2 regions of the Heyndrickxia vini genome follow, and region 2 is predicted to be linked to the other one. Evidence: predicted binding sites of a transcription regulator. Region 2 holds the regulator's gene; the other holds the start of a gene.
The links. Region 2 encodes CtsR, which represses protease genes until heat stress. Its sites were predicted from a motif close to ATGGTCAATAAAGGTCAAACA; they were not measured.
Positions count from the first base shown of each region.

Region 1: the regulator CtsR is predicted to act here: its motif matches at 2,418-2,438, upstream of clpP (ATP-dependent Clp endopeptidase proteolytic subunit ClpP).

Region 1 is NZ_CP065425.1:1,087,078-1,090,502, forward strand. Features, by position in the region: gene I5776_RS05330 (gluconeogenesis factor YvcK family protein) at 1-275, shown strand, start outside; gene whiA (DNA-binding protein WhiA) at 414-1,373, shown strand; gene I5776_RS05340 (HPr family phosphocarrier protein) at 1,417-1,671, shown strand; gene clpP (ATP-dependent Clp endopeptidase proteolytic subunit ClpP) at 1,722-2,315, opposite strand; tRNA gene I5776_RS05350 (tRNA-Arg) at 2,761-2,832, opposite strand; gene rpoN (RNA polymerase factor sigma-54) at 2,987-3,425, shown strand, end outside.
Region 2 is NZ_CP065425.1:95,184-98,608, reverse strand. Features, by position in the region: gene mcsB (protein-arginine kinase McsB) at 1-574, opposite strand, end outside; gene mcsA (protein-arginine kinase activator protein McsA) at 571-1,119, opposite strand; gene I5776_RS00515 (CtsR family transcriptional regulator) at 1,137-1,598, opposite strand; rRNA gene rrf (5S ribosomal RNA) at 2,065-2,181, opposite strand; rRNA gene I5776_RS00505 (23S ribosomal RNA) at 2,256-3,425, opposite strand, start outside.

The DNA of each region.
Region 1 (3,425 bases), 990 kb from region 2:
TAAAAGCGATTTATGATCATATGGATTGTTCGTTTATAGATACGGTACTTGTAAATAATGAAGAAATTCCAGCGAATATACAGGAGAAATACGAAGAAGAGCTAGCCAAACCTGTCATCTATGATGTCGAAAGATTATTAGCGCTTGGAATTGATGTTATTTATGATAAAATTATCACTTATAATGATGGAGTAATCCGTCATGATACTGAAAAGGTTGCTAAAATACTTTACTCATTAATTGATCAACCTTTAATAAATATAGATTCTAAATAAAGAAGCTTGGGGATTTAATGATCTAATTGACTTATATACGTTCCTATTACCCCCGTTTTATTAGAAAAGCTTCTCCTGTTTTATTTAGTAATCAAATCATTGATTGCTTTAAAGAATAGGGAATAGGAGGTATGGAGAATGTCATTTGCTTCGGAAACAAAAAAAGAGCTCACAAATTTACAGATTAAAGATTGCTGTGTACGAGCAGAGTTATCTGCTCTTATTCGTATGAACGGTTCATTATCTTTTTCGAACAAGCTATTGGTCGTTAATGTTCAAACAGAAAATGCAGCGATTGCGAGAAGAATTTATACATTAATTAAAAGGATTTACGACACACCTGTTGAATTATTAGTTAGAAAGAAAATGCGTTTAAAGAAAAACAATGTGTATATTGTTAGGTTGAGAACAAAAGCAAAGGAAATTTTAGAGGATCTTGATATTTTAGGTGAAGGGTTTACATTTATACATCATATTTCCCCCGCTTTGATAAAGAAAAAGTGTTGTAAACGGTCTTATTTGCGAGGAGCTTTTCTTGCAGGAGGATCCGTAAATAACCCTGAGACCTCCTCTTATCATTTGGAGATTTTTTCATTATATAAAGAGCATAATGACTCCTTGTGTGAGCTCATGAATTTCTTTCAGTTAAATAGTAAGACATTAGAGCGGAAAAAGGGATTTATTACGTATTTAAAAGAAGCAGAAAAAATTACCGAATATTTGAATGTAATCGGTGCGCATAATGCTCTTCTTCGCTTTGAAGATGTAAGAATTGTAAGGGATATGCGAAATTCGGTCAATCGCCTCGTCAATTGTGAAACGGCAAATTTAAATAAAACGATCGGTGCTGCCTTAAGACAAGTAGAAAACATTCGGTATATTGATGAAACAGTCGGTCTGCAAATTCTTCCGGATAAATTAAGGGAAATTGCGGAATTACGTGTCGCATATCAAGATGTAACCTTAAAGGAATTAGGGGAAATGGTTTCATCCGGTAATATTAGCAAGTCAGGCATCAATCACCGATTGCGAAAAATTGACGAAATTGCCGATAAGTTACGGGCAGGAGAACTAGATAAAAAATCAATGGCAAAATGAATAACAATTGATCAATTACTGTAAATAAAAAGGGGGAGAAAACATGATAGAAAGACGAGTTGAAGTAAAACTAAAAACTGGATTGCAGGCACGTCCAGCAGCATTGTTCGTTCAAGAAGCCCATCGATTTTCCTCAGAGATTTATCTTGAAAAGGATGGCAAAAAGGTAAACGCGAAAAGCATTATGGGATTAATGAGCCTTGCAGCTGGAGCGGGTTCAATGATTAATCTAAGCGCAGATGGCCATGATGAAAATGAAGCAATAGATACTTTAACCAAATTTATTGAAAATGAATAAAAAAAAGAACTGTCACTTGTACAGTTCTTTTTCGTTTTATTTTTCGCTTTTTATTTTTTTTCGTCTGAACGTGTAATAATTTGATCAATTAGACCATACTCTTTTGCTTTTTCAGCAGTCATGAAATTATCGCGATCAGTGTCTTTTTCAATTACTTCTAGAGGTTGGCCAGTACGTTCAGCCAAAATTTTATTTAATTTTTCACGTAAGAATAGAATACGTTTAGCAGCGATTTCAATTTCAGTCGCTTGTCCTTGTGCACCACCAAGAGGTTGGTGAATCATTACTTCACTATTTGGAAGGGCATAGCGTTTTCCTTTTTGACCAGCGGCAAGTAAAAAGGCACCCATAGATGCAGCCATACCAGTACAAATAGTTGAGACATCTGATTTGATAAATTGCATCGTATCATAGATAGCCATACCAGCTGTGATACTGCCACCAGGACTGTTAATATAAAGTGATATATCTTTACCTGGGTTTTCAGCGTCTAAAAATAATAGTTGAGCAACAATCGAGTTTGCTACATTATCATCGATTGCACTTCCAAGCATAATGATACGATCTTTAAGCAAGCGTGAGTAAATATCATATGCACGTTCACCACGATTAGTTTGTTCAATAACTGTAGGAATTAAGTTCATACTTGCTCCTCCTTTTTGATTGGCTCGGCGAATGGTTGCCGATTCTTTATCAAATTTTTATTCAAAGGAAAATAAATCCTTATGTAATGTTATCATACACTGATGGTCAATAAAGGTCAAACAATTCACTTTCTATTTCTAAAATTTTTTCTCCTTTTAATTACACTTTAATCATAGTATCCAAAATAAATGGTTTTTAAACTTTTTACGTGGAGGGTTAGTTTTTTGTTGTTATCGTTGAACGTTCCTTTCCGCTCCAGGATGCTCGCTTTCCGCGGGGCGGGCGGTGAGCCTCCTCGACTGCTTCGCGTCTGCGGGGTCTCACCTGTCCCGCTGATCCCGCAGGAGTCTCGCACCCTTCCGCTCCAATCCACTTTGTGCTGTCAATATTGTTCGAAGTATAAAAATAAAAAACCTCTTGTTCTATTAGAACAAGAGGTAGGTACGCCCTCGGAGGGAATCGAACCCCCATTTTAAGAACCGGAATCTTACGTGCTATCCGTTGCACCACGAGGGCATTTTATAAACCGTACGATAAAAAATTATATCGTATAACGCATGAAAATGCAATAAATAAAATGAAAACAAAAAGATATAAAGAGATATATATGTACGGATACTTGAATGTAAGGTAAAATGAAATTGATGAAAGGTGAAGGGGGGAGATTTAATTGGATCTAAAATTTGGATTATACCAACAACAAACATTAAAACTGTCAATGACCCAAGAATTAAAGCAGGCAATCGAACTTCTCCAATATTCTGCACAAGAATTAACCTCTTTTTTGGAAGCAAAAGCAACTGAAAATCCTCTTATACAATTAGAAAATACAAATATTAAATATATAGATATGCGTAATGATGGATCGAAAAAAAGCAGATCCAAAATTAAGGAGCGGGATGATAAACAATGGATAGATCAAATAGCCCAAACATCAATGAGCCTACAAGATTATCTATTCATTCAAATTTCTTTGAAAACGCTGTCAAAAGATGAGAAAAGAATGCTCACTCAGCTTATATATAATCTTGATTCAAATGGGTATTTGACGATCAGGCTTGATGAGGCTGCGCAGATTTGCGGTCTCCCAACCGAAATGGCTGATCAAA
Region 2 (3,425 bases):
TCTGTTGAGTTAAAACCAAGCCGGGTAAATGAACCATAACCGATGCCCTCAGACCAGTACCTACATTAGTCGGACAACTTGTAAGATACCCTAACTTTTCGCTAAAAGCATAATCAATATGTTCCTCCATTAAATCATCGATTTTGCTTGCCTTTTCGAGTGCCTCCTTCAATTGCAGGCCCGGAAATAAGCATTGAATTCGAATATGATCCTCTTCATTAATCATGATGCTTACATCCTCTTCGCTTGTTAAAATAACAGCACCATGTGATGATTCATCTGCTAAATTCGGACTGATAAGATGTTTTTCAACCAAAACCTTTTTCTGTAAGGTTTGTAAATCGTCCATTCTTAGTAATTCCATATTATTTTCATGAAATGACTCGGATTGTAAAGCAGTCTCTACTTTAGCAATTATTTCCCTTGCCTCCTCGTTACTAAACAAGGTTGGAAAATTAAATTGTTTAAAATTCCTCGCTAAGCGTACTCTAGAACTTAATACTATATCAGAATTAGGTCCTTCTAAATTCATCCATGCACTTACAGCTTGGTTAACAAACCTTTCCAGGCTCATGAAGTTTCACTCCCTTCATTGAGAAGTGAGCTCTCCAAAGCACGAACTTGATCTCGAATTTCTGCAGCTTTTTCAAATTCCTCACTTTTTATTGCATGTTGTAAATCAAGTTTCAATTGCTGTATCTGTCTTTTTATATGAACTGTTCCCCCTATTCTTTTAGGAAGCTTTCCGTGATGTTCAAGATTTCCAACATGCAGTCTTTTAATGATTGGTTCTAAACGCCCGCTAAAAGCATCATAACAATGAGCACATCCAAAGCGACCAATATTTACAAACTGTTTAAAAGTCATTTTACAATTTGGACATTGCAGGATTTCATTTTTTTGAATTGTTTCCTGCTTTGCCTGTTGGAACACCGGGTCAAAATTCAATAGCCCAGCTAAAATATTATTAATCGAAAATCCTGGTTCTCCTTCGAACATAAACATTTCACCTTTTTCCTGAGCACACTTATCACAATAATGGATTTCAGTCTTTTCTCCATTAATGATTTTGGTGAAATGTAGGGTTGCCGGTCTTTCATTACATTCCTGACAGATCATTACATTCACCTCTACAATTATTTATATTTCAATGACATCAACATTGCGCTTAGCATTCGTGATCTAAGTTGATCTCTTTCTGGAAGATCAATATATAGGACTGATCGGTCCATCACACTTAGCATAATTTTAGCTTCCCTTTCGGTAATAACCTCTTCTTCCACTAAACGCATAATGACATCTTCTGCATTTGCTTGAGATATTCTTGTTTTTACTAATCGCAATAAATGGTCAATTAAATGTGCCTGGTCATGTGGTCTTACTTTTATAATTCGAATATACCCTCCACCACCTCTTTTACTCTCAACTAAATAACCTCTTTCTATAGTAAATCTTGTATTGATTACGTAGTTAATTTGTGAGGGTACACATTGAAATTTATCAGCCACTTCACTTCTTTTAATTTCAACAATTTCACTGCCATTCATTTCTAAAACTTGTTTTAAATAACCTTCAATTATATCTGATATGTTTTTCATCAAGTCCACCTCCTCCTCCGAGTTGACTTTGACTATATTTGACTTTAATTATACATGAATTAGTAAAAAAAATGCAATTAGAATGTTTATTAAAAATAGTTTTGCCAAGAAGATGAAGATTAAAACTGAAATACTAAATAATAGTGGAAGGGCACTCTTACTAAGGTGCGATAAACTTTAGCGGGAGGAGTTTTGAATGGTCTTTCTGTTTTTTTGATTGGTTTTGAGCTTTTCATAATTGGTTTGTTAATTATTTTGATCGGTTGCTCTTTATTTAATTCGTTTCTGACCTTTTTTGATTGGTTTCTATCTTTTTTTGATTGGTCCTTTTACTTGTTCGATTGATTTGTAGTCTTTTTTTATTGGTCTTTTTATTTTTGCAAATTGTTTTATCAGGGACTGTCTTTTTATTGCTTTTTATATATAAAAACAAAAAAACACGGAGCATACACTCCGTGTTTCATTTGCCTGGCAACGTCCTACTCTTGCAGGGGGAGAGCCCCCAACTACCATCGGCGCTGAGAAGCTTAACTTCCGTGTTCGGGATGGGAACGGGTGTGACCTTCTCGCCATAATTACCAGACTATAAAAATTTTAGGGTTTGTTCCCTCAAAACTAGATAGATGAGAAATACTTCGTAATAACATTGAATCAAATTAGGATAAGTCTTCGACCGATTAGTATTCGTCAGCTCCATGTGTCGCCACACTTCCACCTCGAACCTATCAACCTGATCATCTTTCAGGGGTCTTATTTAGATAAACTAAGGGAAATCTCATCTTGAGGGGGGCTTCATGCTTAGATGCTTTCAGCACTTATCCCTTCCGCACATAGCTACCCAGCGATGCCTTTGGCAAGACAACTGGTACACCAGCGGTGCGTCCATCCCGGTCCTCTCGTACTAAGGACAGCTCCTCTCAAATTTCCTACGCCCACGACGGATAGGGACCGAACTGTCTCACGACGTTCTGAACCCAGCTCGCGTACCGCTTTAATGGGCGAACAGCCCAACCCTTGGGACCGACTACAGCCCCAGGATGCGATGAGCCGACATCGAGGTGCCAAACCTCCCCGTCGATGTGGACTCTTGGGGAGATAAGCCTGTTATCCCCGGGGTAGCTTTTATCCGTTGAGCGATGGTACTTTCCATGCGGAACCACCGGATCACTAAGCCCGACTTTCGTCCCTGCTCGACTTGTAGGTCTCGCAGTCAAGCTCCCTTGTGCCTTTACACTCTGCGAATGATTTCCAACCATTCTGAGGGAACCTTTGGGCGCCTCCGTTACCTTTTAGGAGGCGACCGCCCCAGTCAAACTGCCCGCCTGACACTGTCTCCCACCCCGATCAGGGTGCGGGTTAGAATTTCAATACAGCCAGGGTAGTATCCCACCGACGCCTCCACCGAAGCTGGCGCTCCGGCTTCAAAGGCTCCTACCTATCCTGTACAAGCTGTACCAAAATTCAATATCAGGCTGCAGTAAAGCTCCACGGGGTCTTTCCGTCCTGTCGCGGGTAACCTGCATCTTCACAGGTACTATAATTTCACCGAGTCTCTCGTTGAGACAGTGCCCAGATCGTTGCGCCTTTCGTGCGGGTCAGAACTTACCTGACAAGGAATTTCGCTACCTTAGGACCGTTATAGTTACGGTACCGCCGTTTACTGGGGCTTCAATTCAAAGCTTCGCTTGCGCTAACCTCTCCTCTTAACCTTCCAGCACCGGGCAGGCGTCAGCCCCTATACTTCGCCTTGCGGCTTCGCAGAGACCTGTGTTTTTGCTAAACAGTCGCCTGGTATATATCACTGCGGCTCTCTCGGGCTTGCACCTA